Regions from separate parts of the Shewanella sp. ECSMB14102 genome, predicted to be linked through region 3. Evidence: predicted binding sites of a transcription regulator. Region 3 holds the regulator's gene; each other region holds the start of a gene.
The links. Region 3 encodes FliA, which starts transcription of late flagellar genes. Its sites were predicted from a motif close to CTAAAGNTNNNNNNNNNNNNGCCGATA; they were not measured.
Positions count from the first base shown of each region.

Region 1: RC73_RS16150 (flagellar protein MotY) is a predicted target of FliA. The motif match lies at 4,296-4,322, and genes of this name have one in related genera.
Region 2: RC73_RS18375 (DUF5610 domain-containing protein) is a predicted target of FliA. The motif match lies at 5,631-5,657, and genes of this name have one in related genera.
Region 4: RC73_RS07120 (VC2046/SO_2500 family protein) is a predicted target of FliA. The motif match lies at 4,792-4,818, and genes of this name have one in related genera.

Region 1 covers NZ_JWGX01000052.1:39,371-46,883, forward strand. The annotation lists gene RC73_RS16125 (MFS transporter) at 1-555, shown strand, start outside; gene RC73_RS16130 (ATP-NAD kinase family protein) at 598-1,725, shown strand; gene RC73_RS16135 (YfcL family protein) at 1,729-1,998, shown strand; gene RC73_RS16140 (DUF3137 domain-containing protein) at 2,373-3,389, shown strand; gene rnt (ribonuclease T) at 3,546-4,214, opposite strand; gene RC73_RS16150 (flagellar protein MotY) at 4,356-5,228, shown strand; gene RC73_RS16155 (ketoacyl-ACP synthase III) at 5,460-6,536, opposite strand; gene RC73_RS16160 (GntR family transcriptional regulator) at 6,624-7,295, opposite strand.
Region 2 covers NZ_JWGX01000067.1:3,844-11,356, forward strand. The annotation lists gene RC73_RS18345 (ABC transporter ATP-binding protein) at 1-232, opposite strand, end outside; gene RC73_RS18350 (ABC transporter permease) at 229-1,860, opposite strand; gene RC73_RS18355 (Fe(3+) ABC transporter substrate-binding protein) at 1,900-2,862, opposite strand; gene RC73_RS18360 (hypothetical protein) at 3,130-3,585, shown strand; gene RC73_RS18365 (glutathione S-transferase N-terminal domain-containing protein) at 3,547-4,137, opposite strand; gene RC73_RS18370 (ferredoxin--NADP reductase) at 4,151-4,900, opposite strand; gene RC73_RS18375 (DUF5610 domain-containing protein) at 5,014-5,592, opposite strand; gene RC73_RS18380 (phosphoglycerate mutase family protein) at 5,729-6,235, shown strand; gene RC73_RS18385 (FMN-binding glutamate synthase family protein) at 6,245-7,513, shown strand, end outside.
Region 3 covers NZ_JWGX01000053.1:22,297-29,809, forward strand. The annotation lists gene flhA (flagellar biosynthesis protein FlhA) at 1-257, shown strand, start outside; gene flhF (flagellar biosynthesis protein FlhF) at 264-1,640, shown strand; gene RC73_RS16315 (MinD/ParA family protein) at 1,645-2,526, shown strand; gene RC73_RS16320 (RNA polymerase sigma factor FliA) at 2,519-3,238, shown strand; gene cheY (chemotaxis response regulator CheY) at 3,286-3,669, shown strand; gene RC73_RS16330 (protein phosphatase CheZ) at 3,683-4,420, shown strand; gene RC73_RS16335 (chemotaxis protein CheA) at 4,436-6,712, shown strand; gene RC73_RS16340 (protein-glutamate methylesterase/protein-glutamine glutaminase) at 6,733-7,513, shown strand, end outside.
Region 4 covers NZ_JWGX01000016.1:94,006-101,518, forward strand. The annotation lists gene uvrB (excinuclease ABC subunit UvrB) at 1-790, shown strand, start outside; gene rrtA (rhombosortase) at 926-1,468, opposite strand; gene queC (7-cyano-7-deazaguanine synthase QueC) at 1,498-2,244, opposite strand; gene queE (7-carboxy-7-deazaguanine synthase QueE) at 2,425-3,093, shown strand; gene RC73_RS07100 (PLP-dependent cysteine synthase family protein) at 3,156-4,220, opposite strand; tRNA gene RC73_RS07105 (tRNA-Tyr) at 4,401-4,485, opposite strand; tRNA gene RC73_RS07110 (tRNA-Tyr) at 4,520-4,604, opposite strand; tRNA gene RC73_RS07115 (tRNA-Tyr) at 4,643-4,727, opposite strand; gene RC73_RS07120 (VC2046/SO_2500 family protein) at 4,853-5,341, shown strand; gene RC73_RS07125 (DUF406 family protein) at 5,411-5,701, shown strand; gene RC73_RS07130 (putative bifunctional diguanylate cyclase/phosphodiesterase) at 5,904-7,513, shown strand, end outside.

The DNA.
Region 1 (7,513 bases), on a different contig from region 3:
ATGTTGCTACAAGCCAGCGCCGGGCCTTTCTACGGCTTTTTCGTGCTTTATCTCAAACAGGTGGGTTACACAGAGGCCAGCGCCGGTATTTTTGTGGCGCTAGGGGCTGTGGCGGAAATCTTCATGTTTATGATAGCGCCCAGATTACTCGGTCGCTATGGGGTCAAGACGCTGCTGCTGGTGAGCATAGGCATGACCGCGCTGCGTTGGCTGCTGGTGGCTTTTGGCGCCGAAAGCATGTTGCTTTTGGGGCTCAGCCAACTGCTGCATGCCTTTACCTTTGGTTTGACCCATGCGGCATCCATCCAGTTTGTGCACCGTAATTTTGATATCAGTCACCGCAGCAAGGGCCAGGCACTTTATGCCAGTTTGAGCTTTGGCGTCGGCGGCGCTTTGGGTACCTGGATCTGTGGCCTGATTTGGGGCGATGGCAGCGGCGCCTTCTGGTGTTGGGTGTTTGCCGCCGCGTGCGCCTTGCTGTCCATGTTGGCCGTGCTGGCTATTCCGGGTAGCGACTCCAGGCGTCAATCACAGAGTGACCCCATTGACGCCTGATGATTTCTTACAAGAGCAGAGCATCATTTGCCGGAGAGAGTTATGAGTAAAATGTTTCGACTGGGCCTTATCATTAATCCGCTGGCCGGGCTTGGAGGCAGTGTGGCCCTCAAGGGCAGTGACGGTGTGGCAAAAGAGGCGCTGAGCCTGGGTGCCACCCCCAAGGCCGGTCTGCGAATGGAACAGGCCTTGGCTGTGATAACACCTTTTGCCGAGCGCCTGCAAATCTATACCGCCTCGGGGAACATGGGCGCCGACTTGGCGCAAAAGCTGGGTTTTCGCACCGAGGTGTGTTACCAGGCGGCAACGGATACCAGTCGCAGTGATACCCAGGCTGCCGCCAAGGCCTTGATGGCGCAGGAGCTGGACTTGCTACTGTTTGCCGGCGGCGATGGCACGGCAAGGGATATTTACGGCGTTGTCGGTGAGCACTTCCCCGTACTCGGTGTACCGGCCGGGGTCAAAATTCATTCGGGTGTTTACGGCATTACTCCCCACGCATCCGGGCTGGTATTGAAGCAGCTGCTGGAAGGTGCCCTGGTGAGTCTGATGAGCGCCGATGTGATGGACATAGATGAAGAGGCCTTCCGCCAAGGCACGGTAAGGGCGCGGCGTTATGGTGAAATGACAGTACCTGCCGAGCCGCGATATATCCAGGCGGTGAAGATGGGTGGCCGCGAGGTAGATGAACTGGTGCTGGCGGATATTGCCGCCGAGGTGGTCGGCGATATGGAAGATGAGCTCTATATCATGGGCTCCGGCAGTACAGTGGCGGCCGTGATGGAGGAGCTGGGGCTCGATAACACTCTGCTCGGGGTGGATCTGGTGCAGAACAAGACCCTGCTGGCCTCGGATCTTAATGCGGCGCAGTTATTGAGCGCCACTGAAAATCAAAAGGTTAAGTTGATCATTACCCTGATAGGTGGGCAAGGGCACATTCTTGGCCGTGGCAATCAGCAGTTGTCGCCCGAGCTTATCCGGCGCATTGGCAAGGAAAATATCATCATTCTTGCCACCAAAAGCAAACTAAAAGCACTTGAAGGCAGGCCGCTTATCGTGGATAGTGGCGACCAGAAATTGGATAGCGAACTTAGTGGCTATTATCGAATTGTGACAGGTTACCGGGATTACGTGATGTATCAGGTGGCCAACCCAGACTTAGCGGAGTAGAGCATGTTAGAGAAGTACGAACAGGCATTGGAGCAGTGGATTGGCGAGATAGTGGCCGGCGGTGACGATGATGCCCTGTTTGCCAGCGGTTACCTTCAAGGCCATTTTGCCGTGGTGCTGGCCGAGCTGGAAAACGAGTCAGAGCAAGGGCTGGATGCCTTGAATGAGCGGATGCAACAATGCCTGAAACTGGCAGCTAAAGAGCTTGAAGATGCCGACTATCGTTTGGTGGATAACGCTTGGTTAGAACTGAAACAACGAATCGCCGCCTGAGTTTTGTCGGCGCAGCGAGACAAGTTTGTTGTTGTTCCGGGTATAAAACCCGCAGTGGCTCCTTGTTGAAAAGGAAAGCTGTAATGCCGTCAATATTATCGAAATAAATATTATCCGATGACAAGAGTCATCGGATTTTTGTCTCTTTAAAGCCCTACGTAAGAATAGTTTTATTCGACAGCGTTTTTGTTCTCTGGAGCACGCCGGGTTACCGGAGTAAAAGAGACCTTTGGTGAACTGCTGCGGTAAATGGGGGAAGTGCTAGTCTCAGTGTTCGTTGTGCATTTTGCCAACTGCTTAGTCTGAGGCTGAGAGACTATTGTCGGATAGTCACGGGCTGGCTCGGCAAAAATGGCAAAAATAAAGAAAACAGGATGAATTCAATGGAGTTGGAGATCCCGGAGCAGGACAAGCTGGCCTTCGGCCAGTATTACGGGAAAAAGATTGCCCCCAAGTGTCGGCGTTATGAGTCGGTACGAGAGGCCGCCGCTGCCAGGTATAAAGAGCGTAGAAAGATAGTTGCGCCTCTCACCTTTATCGGCATTCCGGCATTTTTGCTGTTTTTTGCCATGAGTTTCTATGGCGCTTTCATGCTGGATTTTAAAGATGGGGTGTTTTTCATTGGTTTTGGCGGCGCCTTGGTATCCCTGGGATTGGTGGTGTTGGCCAATATCTGGGCAGGCAGTGAGATAGGTGAACTGCGTACCCAGATAGTCGAGGAGATCTATCCTTTACTGCTGGGTTATTTCGGTAAAAGCTTTGCGTTCAATCCTCCGGGATTGCCTGAACTGGAAAGCTATAAAGACTATGGTCTCTTTCCCGACTATGACAAAGGTTATTTTCAAAACTCAGTCAGAGGCAAGTATCTTAATGTGCCTTTTCTGCTTAGGGAACTGACGTTACTCGAACGCACAGGCAAGAACGATAATGGTCCCCAATATAAGACGCTGTTCGATGGCATAGTGATAGAGTTCGAGCTGCCGAAGAGATTTTCCGCCACCATCCAGGTGCGCCGCGATAAAGGTTTTATGGCCAATGGCTTGGCGCAGTTTAGAAGCAAACTCACGCGGGTAAAGCTGGAAGACCCGGACTTTGAGGGTAGATTTGAAGTTTACAGTGACGATCAGCTCGAAGCCAGATATGTGCTTAATACAGTGACCATGGAACGTTTGTTGTCACTATCAGGATTTTATCAAGGTGAGCTGGAAGCCTGTTTTAAACAGGGGCGATTGTTTGTCAAAATAGCCTGTCAGCATAGCTATTTTGAGCCGCAACTTGATCTACTCAAGCCGCTGGATCTCAGCGCAGACATAGAACAAGTGTTTAAAGAGATCCATGAAGTGTTCGATTTGATTAAGGCTCTTAAACTCGACAGTCGCACTGGGCTTTAAATATGAGGCTCAAGACCTTGGTTTTGAGCCGGGCTGTCTTTGTTTTCTGGTCACTGGTCGGTGGTTGCTGATGCACCCTCAAGCCAAACGCTCAAATAGTTTGGCTTGAGGCCAGGAAATCCCAGAGTTTTAGTCGGCTTATATGTCTGAGCCGGTTTAGATATCCCCTTGCGGGGTGTCGGTTTCGGCGGTGGCAGGCAAAGGCCAGCCGCCAAGAGCTTTCCAGCGGTTCACTATGTAGCAGAACAGCTCGGCGGTGCGCTCTGTATCATAAAGCGCCGAATGGGCTTCTTTGTTGTCAAAGGGGATCCCGGCCAAGCTGCAGGCCTTGGCCAGTACTGTGTGTCCTATGGCCAATCCGGCCAGCGTGGCGGTGTCAAAAGTAGCAAAGGGATGAAACGGCGAGCGCTTGATATCATTGCGCTCGATTGCTTTGCTGACAAAGCCGTGATCGAAGGCGGCATTATGAGCCACTATGATAGATCTGTGGCAGTCGGCTGCTTTCTGCGCTTTTTTCACCGCCTTGAATATCTCCAGAAAAGCTTCTTTCTCGCTGACAGCGCCCCTGAGGGGGTTGTTGGGATCTATGCCGTTGAATGCCAGCGCCTCCGGCTCGAGGTTGGCGCCTTCAAAAGGTTCGATATGGTAGTGCAGGGTTCTGTCTATTCCCAGATTGCCCTCGGCATCCATCTTCAGCAGACTGACGGCAATCTCCAGCAGCGCGTCTGTCTGCGCATTGAAGCCAGCGGTCTCCACGTCGATCACCACAGGGAAATAGCCCCTGAATCTGTGCTTGAGTTGGTTGGCTAGGCTTGGCTGAGTCATGCATTTCCCCTGGAAAATAACGAAGCGGCTATTATGCTAAAACATCAACAGGGTGTCATGTTCGATTGTTGTTTTTATAGGCTAAAGGAATGAATTTCTTTGCCGATAGAGACAACATGGTGTGTGAAAAGAGAGATTTCTATGTGGCGTAAACTGTTTCTGCTGTCGACTCTTTGTCTGCCGTGGTCGGCGATGGCGGATCTCAGGCACTATGTGGCGTCACTCGACGACTCTCATTGGCGTGTGGCGCAAAACACCCCCATAGGTTGCAGCCTCGAGCACGATATTCCCTCCTACGGCAAAGCTGTGTTTTCCAGTCATGCGGGTAAAGAGCTGAATCTGCAGTTTACTCTGGACATGTGGCAAAAGCCTGATGCAGTGACTCATGCTCGCTTGATGAGCAAAGCGCCAGCCTGGCGTCCCGGGGTGACATCAAAGGCGATTACCGAGTTGAGCTACCAGAAATACTTCAATGGCGAAGTGCCGAAACAGGCCGCCTGGTCCATGCTGACTGAGCTGGATCGCGGCATGGAACCCACTTTCTACTACAGCGATTGGTACAACCAAAGCCACACGGTGGCGGTCGGCCTTTCCGCGGCCAACTTTGCCCAGAAATACCGCGAGTTCAAGCAGTGTCTGGCCAATCTACTGCCTTACAGTTTCGATGATATCGCCTTTACCGTGCTTACCTATGAGATGGGCGGTACTGAGTTGACCCGTTATTCCAAGGCGCAGCTGGCGCGGGTGCAGGAGTATCTGGCCTATGATCCTGAAGTGGAGCTGGTGCTGATTGATGCCTATACCGATAGTTATGGCGGCCGCAGCATTAACCAGAAGGTTTCACAACAGAGAGCTGATTCCGTTAAAGATTTTTTTGTCGCACGGGGTATCCCGGGAGACAGGATCCATACTGAAGGACACGGCGAACGGCGGCATGTGGCATCCAATGATTCCAGTGATGAACGGGTCCGTAACCGTCGGGTAGTCATCCGGATAAGCAAACCGCTCAAGTAGGGCCAAGAACTGACCTAAGAGAAGGTGCGAATAAGACCTCGAGGCCTTCTCTTTTTTAGAAAGCGGTATAATTGAGTGAGTTTATTTCGGCAAGCATTTTACTCTATATTCGTCAGCGCAACTTTTTGTTGCGACCGGACATGTTATTCCTGGCCAAGTATGGCATCTAAAAACGAAAATGCCGTTCATTGAAAGTGAACGGCATTTTGTTTGGAGTTCTGCTTAATTCGTTTAAGCCTTATCGCGATGGCAGAAATAGTCTACTGCGCGTTTTACCAGTTCAATACCTGTCTGCTCGCATGGCGGCAGCTCGGCATCGCTCTGTTTCAGCGGTGTGACTCTATCACCCCATTTCAGCAGCAAGGCCGCGCTGGTGAGGCCAGCGCCGAAGGCACAGGACAGAATGTGTTGTCCTGGCTTGATCATGCCTTTTTCCAACGCATCACAGATAGCGATGGGAATGGTCGCGGCCGAGGTGTTGCCATAGTTGGCTATATTGACGAAGGCCTTCTCTTTGGGGATCTTCATTCTGTGTACCAGAGTGTCGATGATCCTCTCGTTAGCCTGATGGGGGATTACCCAATCGACTTGTTCTTTATCCAAGCCACATTTATCCAATACTTGGGCGCTGAGTTTACCCATACCGTTGATGGCACGTTTGAAAATCTCCTGGCCGTCGAACTGAATGTAGAAGTCCAGCGACTCGGCGACAAATCTATCCATACCCGTCCCGAAACTGGCCTTCAAAATATCGCGGCCACCTGGGTCATTGTTGAGCTCATAGCCCAGTACGCCACATGGGCTGTCTGTTGCTTCCAGCACCACAGCACCGGCACCATCACCGAACAGTACTGCGGTCTCTCTTCTTGACCAGTCGAGATAGAAGCTGAGACGCTCGGCGCCGATAACCAGGACTTTCTTGCATTGACCACTCTTTATCTGGGCGGTGGCCAGGCCTACGCCATAGAGAAAGCCACTGCAGGCGGCGTTGATGTCAAAGGCGGCACAGGTTGCGCCTACATTGGCCTGCACGGTCGAGGCTATGTTGGGGATCAGGGTGTCCGGGCTGGCGGTGGCCAGGATAATCATGTCCAGTTCGCTACCTTCTATGCCGGCGGCGGCCAGTGCATGCTGGGCAGCGACTGTGGCCAATTCAGAAGTGTTGACGTGGCTTATATGACGCTGGCTAATCCCTGTTCTGGGTTTAATCCATTCATCGGAAGTATCGATAAAGGTGGCCAGATCATGATTGGTCAGTACGGCAGGGGGAACGCACTTTCCCCAGCCGGTAATAGTGGCGTACTGCATTGAATTTACTCTCAAAATAAAAAGACAGAAGCCAGATCTGTCTTTTGGACAACTAAAGCGCTATTGCTTGGAAAGGGTCGTGATTTTTCAGCTCACCTGTTGGGCTACCAATTCGCGAATGGCATTGGCAGCGTGCAGTATGTGGGCCCTCAACAGGACCACGGCCTCATCTATTTTCTTTTGCCGACATAATTGCAGTAGATCCCTGTGATCCTGTTCGGCTCGGGGGATCCCGCCTGTCAGCAACAACTGTAAGCGGATATAGCGATCACAGTTGGTGTTCAGACCATGTACGACTTCCATGGTATGGGGACGGTTGGCGGCGCGGTACAAACTTGTGTGGAACTCTGTGTTGAGTTCGCTCCAACTGCCCACGGCATCATCCTGTTTAAAGGCGGATTCCAGTTTGTCCAGTACGGCTTCGGCCTGACGCAGATCTTCATCCTGCAGGTTTGGAATGGCTTTGGCAAGGAGATCAGTTTCAATCAGTGCTCTGAGTTCAAATAACTCGCTGACTTGTTCAACCGATAGTTCGGTAGCCGTGGCGCCTTTATGGGCTTCAAACTTGACCAACCCCTCGGCTTCCAGTTGCAAAAGGGCTTCCCTGACCGGAATCCGGCTGACATTCATCTCTTCTGCCAGGGCGCTTTGACGCAACGGTTCACCGGCTGCGATTTCCCCTGAAAGAATTTTTTCCCGCAACACTTCGACCACAACCTGAGTGCGCGTTTTATGAACGATGGGGGTAGTTCGACTCATAGATCCCGTCTTTGTATACGTTATTCGGTTTTGATCCGATTAAGACTACAGCGAATATTCAGATAAATAAAGGGAAACCACTAGGGCTTCCTGTTTCTGCATCGATCAAGATGATGGTGGATTTCGAGCAGAGCAGTGCTCAGTTGGCGATATCATGGCAGCTGTGTCGGATTGGCAGGTTTGAGCTCCTGAATTGATAAAAACTGCATATAAAAACG
Region 2 (7,513 bases), on a different contig from region 3:
CTCCCGGAACCTGCAGCTTATCCGTGGTTACTGCACGGCCGCTGATATGAATTTCACCGGCGGAGACCGGCTGCAGTCCGGCAATGGCTCTGAGCAGAGTCGTTTTACCACAACCACTGGGTCCGAGCAGGGCGGCAATTTCACCGGCTTGCAAAGTAATGCTCAGCCCTTTGAGCACCTGCAAGGCGCCATAATGGCTATGGAGTTGCTTGACACTCAGGGTCGACATCAGTTGTTTTGCTCCAGCGAACGGTTGAGATAAATCAAGGGCACCAGCCCCACCAACACAATAACAATAGCCGCCAACGCCCCCTGCTCCAACTGCTCATCGGAGACGTATTGGAACACTTGGGTAGCCAGGTTGTGAAACCCGACAGGGCTTAGCAACAAGGCAGCCGGCAACTCTTTCATCGCCTCGATAAATACCAGCAGCAGAGCGGCAAAAATACCGCTGCGCAGCAGTGGCAGATGGATTAATGCCAGTACTTTACCCGGTGTCTTGCCCAGGCTGATGGCCGCCATGTCAAGAGAAGGCGACAGCCGTTTGTAACTGCTCTCTATGCTGCCGATGGCGATGGCGGCAAAGCGAATACAAAACGCCAGCACCAGGGCGGCGATACTGCCGGTGAACAAGAGCCCCGGGCCTTGACGCTCGAACAGAGCGTAGAGATCATCAATTCTGAAATCGAGCCAGGTCAGCGGAATAAGCACGGCAATCGCCAGCACAGTGCCCGGCAGTGCATAGCCGGTACTGACCAGACGGGATGGCAGCATGTCCCACTTTCGCGGGCTCAGGCGGCGAATGAACACCAAGAGGATAGCCAAAAGCAAACACAATACACTGCTGATGGCGGCAACCGTTAGGCTGTTGAGACTGTACTGCCAAAAGTCACTGTTCCAGCTCTGCTGCCAGTAATCCAAGGCGTAACTGCCGAGAATGACAAATGGCAAAACAAAGGCCAGCAGCAGCAACAGCGAGCAGTAGCCGAGCGCCAACCACTCACGCCAACCTTTAAGCCGGTAAGGCTCCGGCGCCTCAAGCAACAGCTGCTTTTGAAATAATTGTTGTTTACGCCTCGCCATACGCTCCAGCGCAAACAGAGTAAAAACACCAAGCAACATCAATAGCGAAATTTTGGCGGCGGCCGCCAAGTCACCATAGGCTCGCCAGGTATCGTAGACAGCCGTGGTCAGGGTGGATACCGCAAAATAATTGACCGTCGCCAAGTCAGCCATGGTTTCCATGGCCACCAGGGCGACACCGGCCGCCAGCGCCGGGCGCGCCATTGGCAGCGACAAACGCCAGAAACTCTGCCATGGCGAGCAGCCCATTACCTTGGCCGCATGCTGCAAACTTAAGGATTGCTCCAGAAACGCGGTGCGCCCCAAGAGGTAAACGTAAGGGAAGAGCACCAGCGACAACATCACAGTGGCGCCGCCCAGAGTTCGAATATCGGGAAACCAGTAGTCGGTTACCGATTGCCAGCCAAAGCTTGCGCGTAAAAACCGCTGCACAGGCCCGGCATAATCCAGTAAATCGGTATACACATAAGCGACAATATAGGCCGGCATGGCCAGCGGCAACAACAGAGCCCACTGGAACAGGCGCCTGCCGCGAAATTCACAGCGCGCCACCAGCCAGGCAGCAGGCACCGCCAAAAGCAGACTGCCGACACTCACTCCCAACATCAGCCAGAAAGTATTGGCTATGTATGACGGCAACACAGTGGCAAACATCTGCCCAAAGCGGGTTTCACCCGGTTCGAACGCCTGCATGACCAGCGCCAGCAACGGCGCCACCATTAGGCCGCAGACGATAAACCCCGCCCACGACCAGCCTCTGGAGAAGGTCAGGATCACAGCTATTCCCCCATAGCCTTTGCAGAAACGCCTTCAAGCTCAGAGATCAAACTTAACCTCATCGAGCAGTCTCAGCGCCGCCTGATGATGCTCTGCCAACTTGTAGACAGGCAAATCATCGGCTTTAAAGTCTCCCCAAGATGCCACCAACTCTGAGACAGGTACATCAGCCTTGACCGGATATTCCATATTGACCTCGGCATAGCTCTGCTGGGCGGCATCCGAAGACAGATACTCCATCAGTTTGAGAGCATCGGCCGAGTTAGGCGCATGCTTGGCCAGCGCCATACCCGAGACATTGATATGGGCACCACGATTTTCCTGATTCGGGAAGTTGATCACCGCCGCTTCGGCCCATGGCCGCTGTTTGGGATCTTGCAGCATCTTGCCGTAGTAATAACTGTTGCCGATGGCGATATCACACAAACCTTCTTTTACCGCCTGCACCTGCGCCCTATCGTTACCCTGAGGCTTCCGGGCCAAGTTACTCTTCAGTCCCTGAAGCCAACTCTTGGCATCGGCTTCACCGTGGTGGGCTATCATAGAGGCTACCAGCGCTATGTTGTAGGGATGCTTGCCACTACGCATACACACCTTACCCTTGTAACGGGCATCGGCCAGGTCTTCATAGTTGATTGTCAGCGGCCCGAGGCGCTCCTTGCTGGAATAGAGATTACGCACCCTCATAGTCAGGGCGTACCAGTTTCCTTCGGGATCCCGGTATTGGGCCGGAATATTCTGCTTGAGTGTGTCACTTTCCACCTGTTTGACCAACTGCTTGTCCACCAATTCCTGCAAGCGGGAAAAGTCAGACGTCAGCACCAGATCCGCCGGTGATAAGCGTCCTTCACGGGCCAATCTATCGGCAATGCCATCTTTGGCAAACACAAAATTAACCTTCACCCCGGTAGCCTGACTGAAGTCATCCAGAATGGGCTTGACCAAAAACTCCTGACGATAGGAATAAACCGTCACCTCATCGGCGGCAACCACCGGCAACATCAAGCTGGATGCGGCCAACGCACTGCCAAGTATCAGACCTGTCTTGTAGCTCATATTATTCAGTACCTCATGTTGGATGAGTAATTTAATGAGAACTATTTCTAATCAACTTTATTTTCAGCCTAATGCAAAAATTCTGACAAGGGGAATACAGATGAAAACAGACAGAATGGCAGTGGCTGGGAGCAAAGCGATTGGAATCGGCCAAATTGTCGCAAACTAAACTAAACTGAACCTTAAAACTTATACATGGAGAGAGGAAGTATCTTGGATATTTTGGAAATCCTGCTGGCTGTGGTGTCTTTGCTACTGATCTTGTTTCTGTTCCGTCACAGGTTAAGACCTGAAAAGCGTCGTCAGGACAGACCCTCTGCCCCCAAAGAGAAACAATATCACTGTGTCTCCATAGTGTTGGCGCCAAATGCCTGCCAAGCGATAAGAGCGCTTGAAGGCAAGCGTTTTCTGTCAAAGGAGGCGCCCCGGCTCCCCTTGGCGGAATGTGACTGCAGCCAATGCGACTGCAAGTATCAACATCATGAAGACAGAAGAGTTCCCTTCAGCGATCGGCGACTGGACTATGGCATGAGCCGTGACCTCTATGGCGTCTTCGGTGAAACCAATCGTAGAACCCACCCCAAGGGCAGGCGTTACTCGGACTTGGCCAAACCGCAAATCACCGAGAAATCACCCAGGACGAGTATCTCGGAAACTCTGCCTGATTGATGCCGATTCCAGCCAGTATGCCAAGGCCGGTGCCACTTTACGCCAGTCGAGATCCGGATGACGAAAATCAAGGTATTCGAGTAGCACCAACAGCAGTACCTGTCTGGCATCGAGTGGGCCGCTCGCAATAATTCCCTGACGCTCCACCTCCATTAAGGCTCTGAGCAGGGCCTGCTCGAAACGGCCGCTCCAGAAAGATGAACGAACCCCCTCCTCTTCACGCATCTGTTCCTGCCTTAAGCCAACGGCGCTATCCAGCGCGCCTTTGAGCAGCGAGAACTGGCACTCATAAGCCCAGTTTCCGGGTGGTCCAAAGAAACAATTCTGGCCGAATTTGTCGTCCAGAAAGCGAGCTATGACTTCGCTGTCGAACAGTGCGGCGCCATCATCCAAAAGCAGACAGGGAATTTTCCCCAAAGGGTTAACCGACAGTAACTCGTCACTGTTATCGAAAGGATTGACCAGCTTTTCATCCAACGCCAAACCCAGCTCGCGGGCAATGACCCTGACCACGCGGGCATAAGGCGAAGCTGTAGAGTAATAGAGCTGCATCCAGACTCTCCTGTTACCAGTATTTTTCGACTGTTATCTGTCCTGGGGCCCGGCGCAGGTTTTTGGCCAAGCCTTTATCGATAAGTGCCGCCGTAGCCCCCTGGATCATCCCGGGATTACCACAAAGCATCAATTGCGAGTCCTTTGCACTTATGTTCAGCCCGACCTTGGCCTCTATCTCACCACTTTGCAGGCCATCCGGGATGCGACAACGCAGCGCACCATCAAAATCTTCACGAGTGACACAGGGCACAAACACAAATTGCTCGGGATAGGCCTGTTGATAGCCGCGGATCTTATCGAGATAGGCAAGATCCTGCGCTTCTCTTACCCCGTAAACCAGAACCACCTTATCAAACCGCTGCCAAGGCTCAGGAGTATCCAACATGGAAAGAAACGGCCCCACAGCCGTACCTGTTGCCAAAAACCACAGGTGACGCCCCTGTAATTCTCCTTTTGGGATCTCATCCAAAGTCATAAAGCCGGTGGCTTTGTCTGTCACGCTAATACTGTCACCCGGCTGCAAAGATTGCAGATCCGGTGACAACTGGCCTTGATCTACCGCCACCGCCAGTATTTCAAGATAGTCAGTCCCAGGGGCATTCACCAGCGAATAGGCCCGGGCGATACGTTTATCATCCCGCAGCTGACTGAGCTTGATAAACTGGCCGGCAATAAACGGTGCTATCTCGGCGGCAATCCTCAGGCTGAATAACTTGCTGTTCCAATCGATACGCTCAATGACCCGACCTTCAGTCCACATAGCTTCTCCTTAGGTAACACAAGACGATTATTGCAGCATAACCCCATATTCAACCAACAAAAACCCCTCATAGTGAGGGGGTTATCTGCAGGTAAGATTTCGCATGATCTCGATTATTCCTGCTCTGTGCTAAAGCTATCTCTGAATGCCTGCAACCCTTGCTGTACCAGAGCGTAAGTTTCATCCACCCCAGTCTTGATTTCGCCTTCCAGCACCTTGAGCCCGGAGAGGATATCCGTCGCCTCTTTAAAGCCCTGATCTATGGCGCCGCCGATAACGTCCATAAAACCGGACAGCTGACTGTCAAAGTCCATGCTGGAATTTTGCTGCTGGTAGACACTGAAGAACTGAGTCGCAAAGCTAACAATTCTGTCGGCCGTGGCCTCGGGAGAAGTATCTATCTGCTGCTCCTGCACCTGCTGCAGGGCATTTTCACCCATGTAGGGTGCCAGTTCTTCATTGATGGCCTCAATCGCGGCGCGATACAAGAGACTCATGGGTTCGTTGCCACTATTGAGACTTACCTCCTCCTGCGCCGCCAGAATAGCGTTATTCATCAACTGCTGACTGACATGGCGGATGCTCTTGCTACTGGCGACTTCAGATACCGCCTTGCCATGATTACCATCCAGTTGTTGGGTCTTATCCTTGGCCACCTCAGAGACCTGAGCGCCATGATTGCGGATTTCCATCTTGGTTTCCTCGTATGAAAAGCGTGTCCCAGGTTAATTATCGACCAATTCAGCAATTAGTTTAGTGATTGTTTACCCAGGCCGATACTCGGGCTATGATCCCACATGTTATTTAAGTATTTGATAGAAAATAAAAATGGTAAGAATTTTTCTACTGCTTTGTCTTTCAGTGCTTTTTGGTTTGCCGTCCCAGGCCGCCAACACTAATCAAACCATATTCCTGGTTAGGCACGCGGAAAAAGCTCAGGGAAGCGATCCCGGGCTGACAGCCGCCGGTAAGGCGCGAGCCGAGGCTCTGGCAGCGGCACTACAGGACACCCAACTGCAAAGGCTGATGTCGAGTGAGTTTCGCCGAACTCAGGAAACCCTGGGACCAATTGCAACAGCCAAACAACTCAGGATTGAGGTGTTTCCAGCCAAAGGCGGCTTGGAGGTTCACATCAATGCCATAGCTGATGCGGTCAAAGCCAGCCAAGGCAATGTGCTGATCGCCGGCCATAGCAATACGATTCCGGCCATCATCAAGGCACTCGGTGGCCCCCTTGTTAGTTTGGATGAGCAGCAATACGATCAACTTTTTATTCTCACCTTGGCAGAACAGGGGCCCACGGGCCTGGTAACCAGCCACTTTGGCAGTCAATAAGGATAGAAGATGCGCGAGCAAAACTGGTTTATGTGGGGCCTGGAACTCTTTTCCGGCCTGTTTTTGATAGTCGTCGGCTTAGGACTCTTGGTAATCACTTATATGTATATCGCCGATGTGATGCAAACCAAGCAGGCGGTGCGGCATAACTACCCTGTTGTCGGACGATTCCGATATTTCTTCGAGAAAATGGGCGAATTCTTCCGCCAGTACTTTTTCGCTCTCGATCGGGAAGAACTCCCCTTCAATCGTGCCGAGCGTAGTTGGGTCTACCGAGCGGCGAAAAATGTCGACCGCACCATAGCCTTCGGCTCCACCAGGCCACTGGAAGCCAACGGCAGCATACTGTTTATGAACACCGCCTTCCCCACACTGGATCAAGACGTTGTACCGCCAACACCTGTGATTATTGGCCCTGACTGCGAACATCCCTTTGCCACCAGCGCCATTTGCCATATTTCCGCCATGAGTTTCGGCGCTCTTTCTCGCCCAGCTGTTACCGCCCTTTCCCATGGGGCAGCCCAGGCAGGATGCTGGCTCAACACTGGCGAAGGCGGCCTCAGCGCCCACCACCTCAAGGGAAACTGCGATCTGGTATTCCAGATAGGCACTGCCAAATATGGCGTTCGCAACGCTGAAGGGCACCTGGATGATGACAAGCTCAGGGAAGTGGCCGCTCACTCTCAGGTGAAAATGTTCGAAATCAAACTCAGTCAGGGAGCCAAGCCAGGCAAGGGGGGAATTCTTCCCGGGGTAAAGGTAACCGAAGAGATAGCCGCGATTAGAGGGATCCCAGCAGGAGAGGATTCCATCAGTCCCAACGGCCATATCGAGTTTCATCATGTCGGCGATATTCTCGACATGATAGCCAGAGTCAGACAGGTGACAGGCAAACCCACAGGGATCAAAGCGGTCTTGGGTGATACTCACTGGTTGGAAGATTTTCTGGAAGAGATTAACCAACGCGGTCATGACTCGGCTCCCGATTTCTTCACCCTCGACAGCGCCGATGGCGGAACGGGCGCAGCGCCGCAAACCTTGATGGACTATGTTGGCCTACCGCTGAAAGAGAGCTTGCCACTGTTGGTCGATCAACTGCGGCGGCATGGACTGAAGCAAAGGATCAAGGTGATAGCCTCAGGCAAACTTATCACGCCCTCCAGAGTCGCCTGGGCGCTGGCGCTGGGGGCGGATTTCACCGCCTCAGCGAGAGGGAATATGTTCGCGCTGGGATGTATTCAAGCGCTGCAGTGCAACAAGGATACCTGCCCCACCGGG
Region 3 (7,513 bases):
CAATGCAGGCGACAGGGGGCGAAGGTCCGAATATCGAGCCGGGACTGGCAGAGCGTATGCAACAGTCACTGGCAGGCGCAGCCCAGAAGCAGGAAATGGTCGGTCAGCCCGCCATATTGCTGACATCCGGCATGCTGCGTTCAACCCTGTCTCGTTTTGTTAAGCACACTATTCCCAATCTGCGGGTGATCTCTTATCAGGAGATCCCAGACGAGAAACAGATACGTATAGTGGCAGCCGTTGGCCAACAGGGGTAACCGAGAGTGAAGATTAAACGTTTTTTTGCCAAAGATATGCGCGCAGCCCTGGCTCAGGTGAAAGAGACTCTGGGCGCAGATGCCGTGATCATGTCCAATAAAAAGGTTACCGGCGGCATTGAAATAGTGGCAGCGGTTGATTATGACGACCCCAAGCCAGCAGCGGCACCAACTGCATCGCCTTTTATGGAATTGGGGGAGGATAAAGTCTCCCTCGGCGCTGGGCATGTACAGGCTAACAGAAAAGCCAAACCAGAGCCTGTGGCCGACTCATTGCAGGCTTTACTTGAGCGGCAACAGAGCCGTTTGAATGAACAGCTTGGGCAGCAAAGTAACGTCAAGGAACTGGAGATGCCGGCTTGGGCCCAAGGGCTTACTGAAGAGCATAAACCAGCCCCACAGCTGCGGGAAAAAACACCTGAGCGGGCAAGTAAGGGCAATAGCGCCAAGCAACAACAAGAGATGGAGGCCATGCGTGAAGAGCTGGCTTCTCTGCGCGGCTTGTTGACTCATCAGCTGTCCAGTTTGATGGCGGATCAGCGTAGCCGCACCGATCCTGTCGGCGCCATGCTGGAACGTAAATTACTGGAAGCCGAATTCTCCCCTGAAGTTGCCGAGCGTCTGGCATCGCTGAGTCAGCACTATCAAAGTGCTGAGCTTGGGCATGCCTTGCCGCAAAGTCTGGCAAACCTGCTTGATAATCAGGGTGATGATTTAATGCGTCAGGGCGGTATTGTTGCGCTGGTCGGCCCTACAGGAGTCGGTAAAACCACGACATTGGCTAAATTGGCGGCCCGTTTTATTGCCCATCATGGCCCGGATTCCGTATTGTTGGTTACCATGGACCATTATCGCATCGGAGCCTTTGAGCAATTGGCAACTTATGGCAAAATAATGGGATGTCCGGTGAAGCAGGCTCATGACCTCAATGAGTTGGAGCAGATACTGTATCAGTTCCGCAGCCGGAAGCTGGTTTTGATAGATACCGCTGGTATGGGGCAAAGGGATATGCGCTTGTACCAACAACTGGATAACCTTGCCGCCAATACCCGTTTGCCTATTCGTAGCTATCTGGTGCTCTCGGCGACCGGCCAACGTCGGGTGCTTGAAGAGGCGGTAAGTCATTTCCAGCGAATTGATCTCGCAGGGGCGGTTTTAACTAAACTTGATGAGTCCGTCTCTTTGGGTGCCGCGTTGAGCGTGTTGATCCAAAGTGGATTATCATTAAGTTATATTACTGATGGTCAAAGGGTTCCTGAGGATATGCAGGTCGCTGATACCCTGACCTTGGCCAAGCAGGCATTGGCCATATTGAACAAGACTGAAGCAAGTCATTTTAATAATAAAGCCAGGTCAGAAGAGATGACCTATGCATTTGAGTAAAGCTATGACCCGGGACCAAGCGAGCGGTTTACGAATGATGAATCAACCAAATAACGAAAAAGTAAAAGTAATTGCCGTGACCGGAGGCAAGGGGGGCGTGGGTAAAACCAGTGTCTCCATCAACACTGCGGTTGCTCTGGCAGAAAAAGGCAAACGTGTCCTGGTTTTGGATGCTGACTTAGGGTTGGCTAATGTGGATGTGATGCTCGGCCTACGCGCCGAACGCAATTTGTCCCATGTGCTATCGGGAGAGTCGGAGCTTGATGATATTATCGTTCGAGGTCCAAAAGGAATAGGTATTATTCCTGCCACCTCGGGGACTCAGGCCATGGTCGAACTGACTGCGGCTCAGCACGCCGGGCTTATCCGCGCCTTTAGTGAAATGAAAACCCAGTTTGATATTTTGGTAGTCGATACGGCTGCCGGGATCTCGGATATGGTACTCAGCTTCTCCCGTGCATCACAGGATGTACTTGTGGTTGTCTGTGATGAACCCACCTCTATTACCGATGCTTATGCGCTGATTAAGATCCTCAGTCGTGAGCATGGTGTGTTCCGCTTCAAAATTGTCGCAAATATGGTACGGAGTTTGCGGGAAGGGATGGAGTTATTTGCTAAGCTCAGTAAAGTAACTGACAGATTTTTGGATGTGGCACTTGAACTTGTGGCAACCATTCCGTTTGATGAGAACCTACGCAAGTCGGTGCGGAAACAGAAATTGATAGTGGAAGCCTATCCCAAGTCTCCGGCCAGTATTGCTTATCATGGACTGGCAAACAAGATTATGAGCTGGCCGATACCTCAGCAACCTGGGGGGCATCTCGAGTTTTTTGTTGAGCGCTTGGTTCAAAGGACAGATTACCGAGAGGATGGTACGAGTGAATAAAGCGGCTGCATACGCAGGTTTAAACGATAAGACACAGATCGTTGAGCATTATGCACCGCTGGTAAAACGAATAGCCCATCATCTGCTTGCCCGTCTGCCTGCATCGGTTCAACTCGATGACCTGCTGCAGGCCGGCATGATGGGATTGCTGGAAGCTTCATCCAAGTTTGATGGCAGCAAAGGCGCCAAGTTTGAGACCTTTGCCGGGATCCGCATTCGTGGCGCCATGATAGATGAGATACGCCGTGGCGACTGGGTTCCACGCTCGGTTCATCGCAATAACCGGCGAGTCGCTCAGGTGATGGATGAGCTCGAACAGGAGTTGGGGCGGGATGCCCGTGATAGTGAAATTGCCGAGCGATTGGAGATGTCGTTGGATGAATACCATCATATTCTCAATGATGTTTCCACCGGTAAAATCATAGGAATAGAAGATTTGGGGGTAGCGCCCGATGTGTTGATGTCGGAAGATATGCCGGCAGATGACACTTTTGAGGGCCTGGCTCAAAGCCAATTCCAATCAGCCTTAACCGATGCCATTAAGCGCTTGCCAGAGCGCGATGCCTTGGTTTTGTCGCTGTATTATGACGAAGCACTGAATTTAAAAGAGATTGGTGTCATTCTTGAGGTAAGTGAGTCCCGGGTGAGCCAGATCCATAGTCAGGCCATGCTGAGGCTGAAAGCCAAACTCAAGCACTGGACACAAGCGTAATTAATGATTGAGCAACTTATAAGTATGTCAGCTCACCGGAGGAAACCTTGGACAAGAATATGAAGATTCTCATCGTTGACGACTTTTCAACGATGAGACGGATCATTAAGAACTTGTTGCGAGACCTGGGGTTCAATAACACCCAGGAAGCAGACGATGGTTCAACAGCTCTGCCTATGCTGCAAAAGGGCGACTTTGACTTCGTCGTGACCGACTGGAACATGCCTGGGATGCAGGGAATCGACCTGCTCAAGGCGATTCGTGCCGACGAGCATCTCAAACATATCCCTGTGTTAATGGTAACTGCCGAAGCCAAACGTGAACAGATTATTGCGGCGGCTCAGGCCGGCGTGAATGGTTATGTTGTTAAGCCTTTTACCGCGGCTACGTTGAAAGAGAAATTGGATAAGATTTTCGAACGGCTCGGTTGAGTGGGGTGATGCAATGAAAGCAGAGACATCCGGGCTGGTGACTTTGGAGCAGGCACAGGAATTGGTTGCCCTGCTCAGTCAGGGAGAGCAGGATAAGGCCGACGAATTGCTGCGGGAACTGGCGGCTCCCCTGCAAAGGGATCTGTTCGAAGAAGTCGGTAAGCTGACCCGCCAGTTGCACAACGCCTTAGTGGATTTTCAGGTAGATAGCCGCCTTATTGAGCTTGCCAACACTGATATCCCCGATGCCAAAGAACGCCTTACCTATGTCATTGATATGACAGAGCAAGCAGCCAACAAAACTATGGACGCAGTCGAAGAATGCTTGCCTTTGTCGGATGCTCTGAGTACCAATCTGCAAAATGTCAAACCCGCCTGGGATAAGCTGATGCGCCGTGATTTGGCCTTGCATGAGTTCAAGGGCCTGTGTCATGACGTACAACACTTTATGCAACAGAGTGAAGCCGATGCTTGTCGGCTGCGGGAATTACTGAATCAGATACTGATGGCTCAGGATTTTCAGGATTTGACCGGACAGATGATCCGTCGGGTCATAGAGCTGGTGCGGGAAGTGGAAAACAGCTTGGTTTCTTTGCTGACAGTGTTCGGTGAGCAGCCGCTGGATGATCTCTGCGGTGCTGAGGATAAGAGCATAGAGGCAGAAGGCCCCATACTGAACGCAGAGCAACGCGAAGACGTGGTGAATGGTCAGGATGAAGTCGATGATCTGCTCTCAAGTCTGGGTTTCTAATTAGGAGTCAATTTAATGGCCTTTGATGTTGATGAAGAGATACTCCAGGATTTTTTGATTGAAGCTGGCGAGATCCTTGAGCTGTTGCAAGAGCAGTTGGTATCTCTGGAAAATAATCCGGAAGATACAGATTTGCTGAACGCCATCTTCAGGGGATTTCACACGGTCAAAGGCGGTGCAGGATTCCTCGGGTTAGGGCCCATGGTGGATGTCTGTCACGAGGCAGAAAACACCTTCGATTTATTGCGTACCGGTAAGCGCAGTGTCAACTCCGAGTTGATGGATATTATACTGCAAGCGTTGGACACGATTAACACCATGTTCAACCAAACCCAATCCGGCCAGGAGCAGGAAGCTGCAGATGAAGTGTTATTGGCAAAACTCAAGCTGCTTAGCTCAGGTGCGCCTTTACCTTCAGAACAGGCTCAGGCTGAAACGCCTGCCGCAGTAGAAACCGGCGATGAGAGTGTTGATGAGTTGTTTGATGGCATGCTTGATAGTGCCGCGGTGGAGCTGTTTGAGGAGCCAACTTCACAGACTCCCGAGACATCGACTAGTATAGATGAAATTGATGAAGCCGAGTTTGAAGCCTTGCTGGATGCCTTGCATGGTTCAGGCAAGGGGCCTTCTGTCGGCAGTGCTCCGGCTTTGGGTAGTGACGCCCTCAAGTCCAGCGACAGCGCTCCTGTAAGTTCCTCTTCAGATGACATCACAGACGATGAATTTGAGCGACTGCTCGATGAATTGCATGGTAAGGGGCAGTTTGCCGCGGCGCCTGCAGCCAACAGTGCTGTTGTTGAGGAAGCCGCATCTGCCAGTGTCGATGCCGATGAAATCTCCGATGATGAGTTTGAAAAGCTCCTCGATGAGTTACATGGCAAAGGCGCCGGTCCAGGGGCTAAAGCCAGTGGTTCAGCGCCTGCTGTATCCCAACCCTCGGCATCTCAAGCTGCCGCGTCCCAAGCGCCGGCAACGAATGCAGCGGCGGTACAAAAGGCCGCTGCTGCAACTAGCAAAGTCGAGGCGCCTAAAGCCGCCGCCAAGCCTCAGGCCAAGTCTCCTGCAGTTGCTAAAGACGCTACACCTGCCAAGGCTGCGGCCAGCGTGCCGCAGGGGGAAACGACAGTTCGGGTTGATACGGCTCGCCTGGATGAGATCATGAATATGGTCGGTGAGCTGGTATTGGTGCGTAACCGTTTGGTCAGCCTCGGGATATCCCGTGAAGACGAGGAGATGTCCAAGGCGCTGGCTAACCTGGATCTGGTGACTTCCGATTTGCAGGGGGCAGTGATGAAGACCCGGATGCAGCCGATTAAGAAGGTATTCGGTCGTTTCCCCAGGGTGGTTCGTGACTTGGCCCGCAGCCTCAATAAAGAGATAGATCTGCGGATGATAGGTGAAGACACGGATCTGGATAAGAACCTGGTCGAAGCCCTTGCCGATCCTCTGGTGCACCTGGTGCGTAACTCTGTGGATCATGGTATTGAAATGCCTGATGTGCGTGAGGCCAATGGTAAGCCAAGAACCGGGGTGATTACCCTGGCAGCCAGCCAGGAAGGTGACCATATTCTGCTTAAAATTGAGGATGACGGCGCCGGAATGGACGCTGGGAAACTCAAAGAGATTGCCATTAGTCGTGGCGTGCTGGATGAAGACAGCGCGGCCCGGATGTCCGATCAGGAAGCCTATAACCTGATTTTCGCCCCCGGCTTCTCGACCAAGGTAGAGATTTCCGATATTTCCGGCCGTGGGGTGGGGATGGATGTGGTTAAGACCCGTATCACCCAGCTTAATGGCTCTGTGCATATCGACTCAGCCAAAGGTAAAGGCACCCGTCTGGAGATTAAGGTACCTTTGACCTTGGCGATAATGCCCACTCTGATGGTGGAAGTTGCCAAGCAGGTGTTTGCCTTGCCGCTCTCCAGTGTGAATGAAATTTTCCATCTGGATCTGACCAAGACCAATATAGTGGATGGACAACTGACGGTAATCGTCAGGGAAAAGGCGGTGCCACTGTTCTATCTCGAACGTTGGCTCAGCCGTAAACCGATGAGCTTCCAACATGGTGACAAAAAGCATGGCCATGTGGTTATAGTGCAGCTTGGCACTATGCAGATAGGCTTTGTGGTGGACGCCCTGATAGGTCAGGAAGAGGTGGTGATTAAACCGCTGGGCTCCATGTTGCACGGTACGCCGGGGATGGCGGGGGCCACTATAACATCGGACGGCGGTATTGCGCTGATCCTCGATGTACCAGGATTATTGAAGCACTACGCCAAGTCCAAGCGTTGAAGTGCTGTATAAGGATTTAAATGACCATTAAAGTTTTGGTTGTCGATGATTCGAGCTTCTTTCGACGACGAGTCAGCGAAATAGTCAATCAGGATCCTGAGCTTGAAGTGATAGGAATGGCCAATAACGGTGCCGAAGCCGTTAAGCTGGCCGCTGAGCTCAAGCCTCAGGTGATCACCATGGATATTGAAATGCCGATAATGGACGGAATAACCGCCGTGCGGCAGATAATGGCCACTCATCCGACACCTATCCTGATGTTCTCTTCTTTAACCCATGATGGCGCCAAGGCAACCCTGGATGCGCTGGACGCAGGGGCTTTGGATTTTCTTCCCAAGCGGTTTGAAGATATTGCCACCAACAAGGATGAAGCGATTCGTTTGCTGCAGCAAAGGGTCAAGGCGTTGGGACGCAGGCGGATATTTCGCCCCATAGTTCGGCCGAACGTAACGCCTACGCCGCTTGGTTCGTCAAACCGGCCCGCAGCGTCAAGCAGTTTGCCGCGCCAGAGCGCCACAGCAGCAAGTATTTCAGCCAATCGTCAATTGCAGAGACGCAGTGCGGGGGCGGCGCCTGCAAGAGCCAGTGGCAAGCAATATAAATTGCTGGTTATAGGCACTTCCACCGGTGGGCCGGTGGCATTACAGCGAATATTGACCCAGTTTCCGGCGGACTATCCGCATCCCATTTTATTGGTACAGCATATGCCGGCAGCTTTTACACCGGCCTTTGCCAGCAGGCTAAATGGTTTGTGTAAGATAGAAGTCAAAGAAGCTGTCAACGGCGACATGCTCAGACCCG
Region 4 (7,513 bases), on a different contig from region 3:
TGTGGCCGAGCAAGTGGTCAGGCCCACAGGTTTGTTGGATCCTGAGCTGGAAGTGCGGCCGGTGGCGATTCAGGTGGATGATCTGCTCTCTGAGGCCAATAAACGCATTGCCGTCAATGAACGTGTGCTGGTGACCACGCTGACCAAGCGGATGGCGGAAGATCTTACCGAATATCTCGATGAACACGGGGTTAAGGTGCGTTACTTGCACTCGGATGTGGATACCGTGGAGCGGGTGGAGATCATTCGCGATTTACGTAAGGGGGTCTTCGACGTGTTGGTCGGCATCAACTTGCTCAGGGAAGGGCTGGACATGCCGGAAGTGTCTCTGGTGTGTATTCTCGATGCCGATAAAGAGGGTTTCCTGCGCTCCGAGCGCTCACTTATCCAGACCATAGGCCGCGCCGCCCGTAACATTAATGGCAAGGTGATCCTCTACGCCGATAAGGTGACCCCTTCAATGGCCAAGGCCATGGATGAAACCAATCGTCGCCGCGAGAAACAGCACGCCTTCAACCTGGCCAATGGCATAGTGCCCAAAGGCTTGGTGAAGAAGATAACAGATGTTATGGATGTGGGAGATTCCCCTTCATCGGCAGCGCCGCAGCCGGGTGCCCGTAAGGTGGCAGAGCGCAGGTCGGCTTATCAGGTGGACGCTGCCAATCTGGCGCATGAAATCGACAGGCTGGAAAAACAGATGCACCAGCATGCCAGGGATCTGGAGTTTGAGCAGGCCGCTGCACTGCGTGATGAAGTGGCAAGGCTCAGAGAGGAGCTTATCAAGGCCTAAATCCCTAAAATTGACCCATTGACAAAGAACCCGGCAAAAGCCGGGTTCTTTGTGCTGTTTATCTATCAACGGCTTTAAAAAGCCTGATTTAAAAGCCTAATTTAAAAAAACCTATTGAAATGCTTGAGCTTGGTATCAAAGTTTTAGTGCTTTATAGGTACTCTGTCGCCATAAACCAAACAGTGCGATACCGCCAATCAGGCCAACAAGATGCGCTTCAACCGCGACTCTGGCACCAATCAGGGCGCTGACTTCTGAAGCCGCGCCTTGCCATTGCTCCCAGCCGACTTTGGCAATAACGCCAGCAAGCAGCAGGTAACCCGAGTTTCGACCGCTGCGAATATCGGCCAGGGCGCCGAAGGCAAACAGGCCGTGCAGTATGCCACTTAGGCCCACATACCCCATAAGCTCAGGGTAGCAAAGATAAAGCCCTAAGCCTTCAAACAGACACAGTGCCAGGGTCAATATCAATACGCCCAGGGCGTTATAGTGTTCCTTATGCAGATAAAGGATCACCCAAAACCCGGCGAGGTTCATCAGCAGGTGCCAGAAGTTAGTGTGTAGCAGATTGCCGCTGACAAGCCGCCAAAGCTCACCTTGTTCTATGGCGCTGCGGCGAAAGGCCAATAGCTCAGTGAGCGGCAGAAAATACAGCAGCAGCGCCAGGGCTGTTAACACAACACCTGAAAAATAAGCGGAGCTCGGCTTCACGCTGTCTTGGCCGCCAGTATTGCCTGGATGCTGTCCGGTGTTGCCAGATACTCATCCAGCCCTTTTTGGCGCAGTAAACAGGCGGGGCAGGTGCCACAGCCTTTGCCAAGAATGCCGTTATAGCAGGTAAGGGTTTCATCTCTTACCAGTGGCAGTTGCTGGTATTTATCTGCCAGTGCCCAGGTTTCGGCCTTGTTGAGCCACATGAGTGGCGTAACCAAACGCAGCTGTCTGTCCATGCCTTGTACCAGCGCAGATTCCATTGCCTTGATAAAGTCATTACGGCAGTCCGGGTAGCCGGAGAAGTCAGTCTCGCAGACGCCTGTGATGACGGCATCGGCGCCTATTTGATAGGCATAGATCCCCGCCAGGGTCAGAAACAGAATATTGCGTCCGGGAACAAAAGTATTGGGCAGACCATTGTCCATCAAGTCGTTTGATACCGGAATATTGTCGCGGGTCAGGGCCGAGATGGCCAACTCATTGAGCAGAGTGACATCCAGCACCTTGTGACTGGCACTGCCGAGCTTTTGTGCCAGTTGCTTGGCAACTTCAATCTCCTGGCTGTGGCGCTGGCCATAGTCGAAGGTGATGGCATGTACTTCATCATACTGGGCCAAGGCCTGAATAAGGCAGGTGGTGGAGTCCTGACCGCCGCTGAAAACGACTATCGCCTTGGAAATAGTTGGTTTAGTGCTTTGGGGCGGCTCTGTGGTTTGCGGTGCGTTTGATTCTGATGACATAAGCGATTGATTGGATGAAGACATAAGCGTCTATTCAAAGGGATGACTCAATCGCCACAGTTTACCCTAATTTGGCCGACTGTCAGCGCCGACTGGATAAAAAACGGAAAATTCGCTCATCCTTGCGCTTGGGGCTAAATTCCTCTATAAATGCCGCCCCGGCAAATATGAGGAACCCCGATGTACTACCCCGTCAACGAAGTCTTTGAAACCCTGCAGGGGGAAGGTGTATTTACCGGCGTTCCGGCCATTTTTGTGCGTTTGCAGGGTTGCCCTGTGGGGTGTCCTTGGTGTGATACCCGCCAGACCTGGGACAAGCTTGAGCACAATCAGGTGAAACCTGCCGATGTGATCCGCACCGATGGCAGTATCGGCCGCTGGGCCGAGCATGATGCCAAGTCGTTACTGGAGGCGTTTAAACTGCAGGGATTCAATGCCAGGCATATAGTGATCACAGGGGGTGAGCCTTGCCTCTATCCGCTCACTGAAATGACAGAAGCATTTAATGCCGCAGGCTTTCGCACTCAAATTGAAACCAGTGGCACCTTTGAGGTGAATTGCAGCGCAGATACCTGGGTCACAGTCTCGCCCAAGGTCGGTATGAAGGGGGGGATGCCGGTACTGCGTCAGGCGCTGGAGCGGGCAAATGAGATTAAGCATCCGGTGGCGACCGAGGCTCATATTGAGGAACTGGATCAACTGCTGCAGGGATTGGATCTCAAAGACAAGACTATCTGCCTGCAGCCCATCAGCCAGAAGAGCCGGGCGACGGCGCTGGCGATGAAAGTCTGTATCGAACGCAACTGGCGTTTGTCTATCCAGACTCACAAGTATCTGGATATCGATTAATCTGTAGTGGTAATTGACAAAAAGCCGCATTGATGCGGCTTTTTGTTATCTGAAGCGCGCTCTTAGCAGCAGAGTTCACCTGTGGTTTCAAACAGCTTCAGTTTGTTTTGATACTGGCTGATATCCCCTATGTTGGCGGCTATCCACGCGGGGTTGTAATAAGTGTCCAGATAGCGCTCACCGGGATCGCAGATCAGGGTCACTATTGAGCCCTGGCGATTGTCGCGTTTCATTTCGGCCGCCAGCATCAGGGCGCCATAGAGGTTGGTGCCGGTCGAGGCCCCGGTCTTGCGGCCGATGATCTGTTCCAGCCAATGGATTGTCGCCACTGAGGCGGCATCGGGGATCTTCAACATGGAGTCGACCACCCCAGGGATAAAGGAGGGCTCGACTCTGGGCCGGCCTATACCTTCAATCTTGCTGCCTTGCTCACAGGTGATGGCCGCATCTCTTTGTTGAAAATAGTCATAGAATACTGAGTTATCCGGGTCGACCACACACAGCTTGGTGCAAAGCCGTTGATAGCGGATATAACGGCCTATGGTGGCCGAAGTGCCGCCGGTACCCGGGCTCATCACAATCCACTCGGGAATAGGGAAGGGCTCGCGCTGCATCTGATCGAAAATGGCATTGGCAATGTTATTGTTGCCGCGCCAGTCGGTGGCTCGCTCGGCATAGGTGAACTGATCCATATAATGGCCATTCAGCTCCCGCGCCAGCCGTTCAGACTCGGCGTATATTTCGCTGGAGTGATTGACAAAGTGACAACGGCCACCATAAAACTCTATCTGCTGTATCTTCTTGCGGGCGGTGGACGCCGGCATAACGGCAATAAAGGGGAGTCCCAGCAGTCGGGCAAAGTAGGCCTCGGAGACAGCTGTACTGCCGGAGGAGGATTCAATGACAGGAGTATCCTGTTTGATCCAGCCGTTACACAGGGCGTACAGAAACAGTGATCTTGCCAAACGGTGTTTGAGGCTTCCGGTTGGATGGGTGCTTTCGTCTTTAAGATAGATATCCACTCCGGCTACCGCCGGCAATTCCAGTTTAATCAAATGTGTGTCGGCGCTGCGCTGAAAATCGGCTTCGATTTTGGCAATTGCTTCGTTTACCCAGAGATCGGCCATTGTTGTTGTTCTTTCTTATAACAGGATGGTCTTAATCATAACCAAAGGTAATGACAATGGATAGCGAAAACTCAGGTGCATTGAGGCACAGACACAGGCTAGGCTATTGATTATTGTGGAATTGGATAGTTTAGGCGCAGATAAAACGTTTGCGAGTTTTATTAAAGGATAAAAAAGAAATGGTGGAGGGAGAAGGATTCGAACCTTCGAAGGCGGAGCCGTCAGATTTACAGTCTGATCCCTTTGGCCACTCGGGAACCCCTCCACATATTTTTGGAGCCAGACATTGGAGTGAAAGATGGTGGAGGGAGAAGGATTCGAACCTTCGAAGGCGGAGCCGTCAGATTTACAGTCTGATCCCTTTGGCCACTCGGGAACCCCTCCACGATTTCACTTTCGTGTCTTTTTAAATTGTAGGCAAATGGTGGAGGGAGAAGGATTCGAACCTTCGAAGGCGGAGCCGTCAGATTTACAGTCTGATCCCTTTGGCCACTCGGGAACCCCTCCTCAATTGCGGCCGCCATAGTAGTCAGAAACCTTTTTCATGTAAAGCCCGATTTTAAAAAAAGGGCTAAAGTTCGTGGTCATTTGGTCGATTAACTAACAACGAGTTGTTTTGTTGGTGTTTTTTTATGCGTGCTGATGTTTCCTTAATCAATGAGCTGCAATTGGGCGAACGGTTGAATCTGGCTGTTGAGTCCCATCGCCGGGGTGAGTTTGCCCTGCTTTTGGCATTGCTGTCTCAAGATGTGCGCGATTGGCCTCAGTTTCACCTGCACGACGATATTGAACTGGACACTGTCCTGCGGCAGCAATTTGACTTGCCTGCGCCTCAAGCTTTGCTTGGCGACTTGAGTCAGGAGCCTTTGCCGGTAGATAACAGTTATCATTTTCTCAGTGACGGTGAACGTAGCTTTCAGTTGGCCCAGGCCTTGATGCCTGAACCTGTGGTTATTCGAGGGAAGAGAGACAGCGGGATGCAGGAAGCGCTGAATAATTGTGATTGGCACACAAGGCTGCGCACGGAAGGTGTCTTGAACCAACCCAAGGTGGCATTGATGGAGTTTGTTGATCAACTATCGGAACAACGTAAACTGGCCGGTCTATATCAAACGGCGTGAGGCTTGCCTCAGTCCAGGTGTCGTCCATGGTTTATACTGTTGCGTGACTCTCACTATCGGAGATAAGAGATGAAGAGTATTGAACAGGCTCAGGCCGCCAATGTGCAGGACACTTGTGCCGAATGTGGCAGCTATGTGGATATAGGAACAGTGGTCGAAGAAGGAGACACCTTGCTTTCGTTGACTTTTCAAGGTGAGTCGGCAATGGTTGATGCCGAGGCTCTCAAGCAATTGGCCACAGACCGCTTCGCCGATGTCAAGGTAGAACTCAGCAACTCAGAGCAGACTGTGACCCTGGCGCTGACTTTTTCCTGCAGTGCCGAGAAAATGATTTTTCAGTTGGAAAACGCTTTGGCATAAGCTGCGCTTTTAGCCAAATGGTCAGTAGTGTTCTGTTCGTAAACCAAAGCCACAAAGCAAGACATAACAAGGTAAATGTAACAAAGTATGAGTTGTCTTGCTGGGTATTATGTAAAAGTGTAATCTCGCGCAGAGATATGATGGCAGGCCCGCGCATTCGGCGCGGGTTTCTTTGAGCCCGAAAGGGAACCTGAGGATATGTGTGAAGCGACGTAGTTATCAGCGATTGCTGGAGTTGTTGACCAACTCGGTTGCCAAGCAACAGGGCGACTTCGCCAAGACGGCTGAACTGGCTACAGAACTCCTGTGTCAATATCTCGATGTGCAACATGCCAGTGTCTGGTCCTGGTCCAGGGATCAGCATGTACAGTTTGAAGTTGCCCGCTTTGGCTCGGGAAAGCCTCTTAAAACGCCGCGTCCATTACACCTCAATCAAATCCCATCTTATATCGACCAACTCAAGCAAAAACGCCATATTGACGCCAATGATGCGGTGGTTGATTGGCGCATGAGCGAACTTGCCGAGATCTATTTTAGCGTCAACGGTATTGCCAGTTCTCTGGATGTTGCTATCAGGATCAATGGTCATATTGAAGGGGTTTTGAGCCTGGAGCGAACCTCTACCGGGCATCACTGGAGTGATTTGGAAATCCATTTGGCATCGCAAGTGGCTGACCAGCTTGCGCTGACTCTGGCGACCCATGACGCCTACCGCAAAGACGAGTTGCTGACGCTGTTTCAGTCGGCGGCTGAACAATCGGCCCAGGTCAGTATGCTGATCAATTTGCACACAGAAGCGATTGAATACATCAACAGCGCCCATGAACAGATCACCGGCATCCCAAAAGAGAAAATGCTGGGTGCCAGTCTAAAGCAGTTGTCCTTCTTTAAGCAGCAACCCAAACAGGCTGAAATGACCCTGGCCAAGGTGTTGCGTGGCGAAGTAGCGACGGGTGAAGTGATGCTTAATCGGGAGTCTGGCCAGGAATACTGGCTCAGATACCATGCCAGTCAATTTATTACCCAGCGTGGTAATCACTATGTGTTGGTATCCTGCGAAGATTGTACCGAGCAGCATAACTATCAGGCCGAACTTGAGCGCTTGGCTTGGCGTTGCAGCCTGACCGGGCTATACAACCGTACCCATTTTAATCGTTTACTCGATAGAACCTTTAGCGGGCAGTTGCTGCTGATCGATTTGATTGGTTTTAAACGCTTCAATGATACCTATGGACATGAACAGGGCGACGCCCTGTTGATTGAAGTCGCCCGTCGTCTGAAACATTTTGCTTCTCTTTATCCCGACTGCAGTATTGCCAGAGTAGGCAGCGATGAATTTGCATTGTTGCTTGATGATAGCGGCGATCTCGATATCGATGCCTGCTGTCATCGCCTCTATCAACAACTGCGAAATCCTATCAATATCGGCCGTGAGCAAGTGGATCCCAAGCCGGCACTGGCTGCGGTAGACATTGCCGAAGTCGCCGAGTTGGTCGCGCCGCTGACTTGCGCCGATATTGCGCTGCAATACGCCAAAAAGAAGCAGGGCACGGCCATTCAGTTTTTCAACAGTGCACTGCTCAAGGCGTTCAAGGATGATGCCCAGATAGAAAGAGATCTGCACGCTGCCATTCGGGGTAGGCAGTTTGAACTTTATTATCAACCGCTTAAAGATCTGCAAAGCTGCAGTTACATAGGCGCGGAAGCGCTGATCCGCTGGCATCATCCCAAGCGGGGAGTACTTTATCCCGGCGCCTTTATCGATATTGCCGAACAGTCGGGGCTCATCAATGCCATAGGCACCTGGGTACT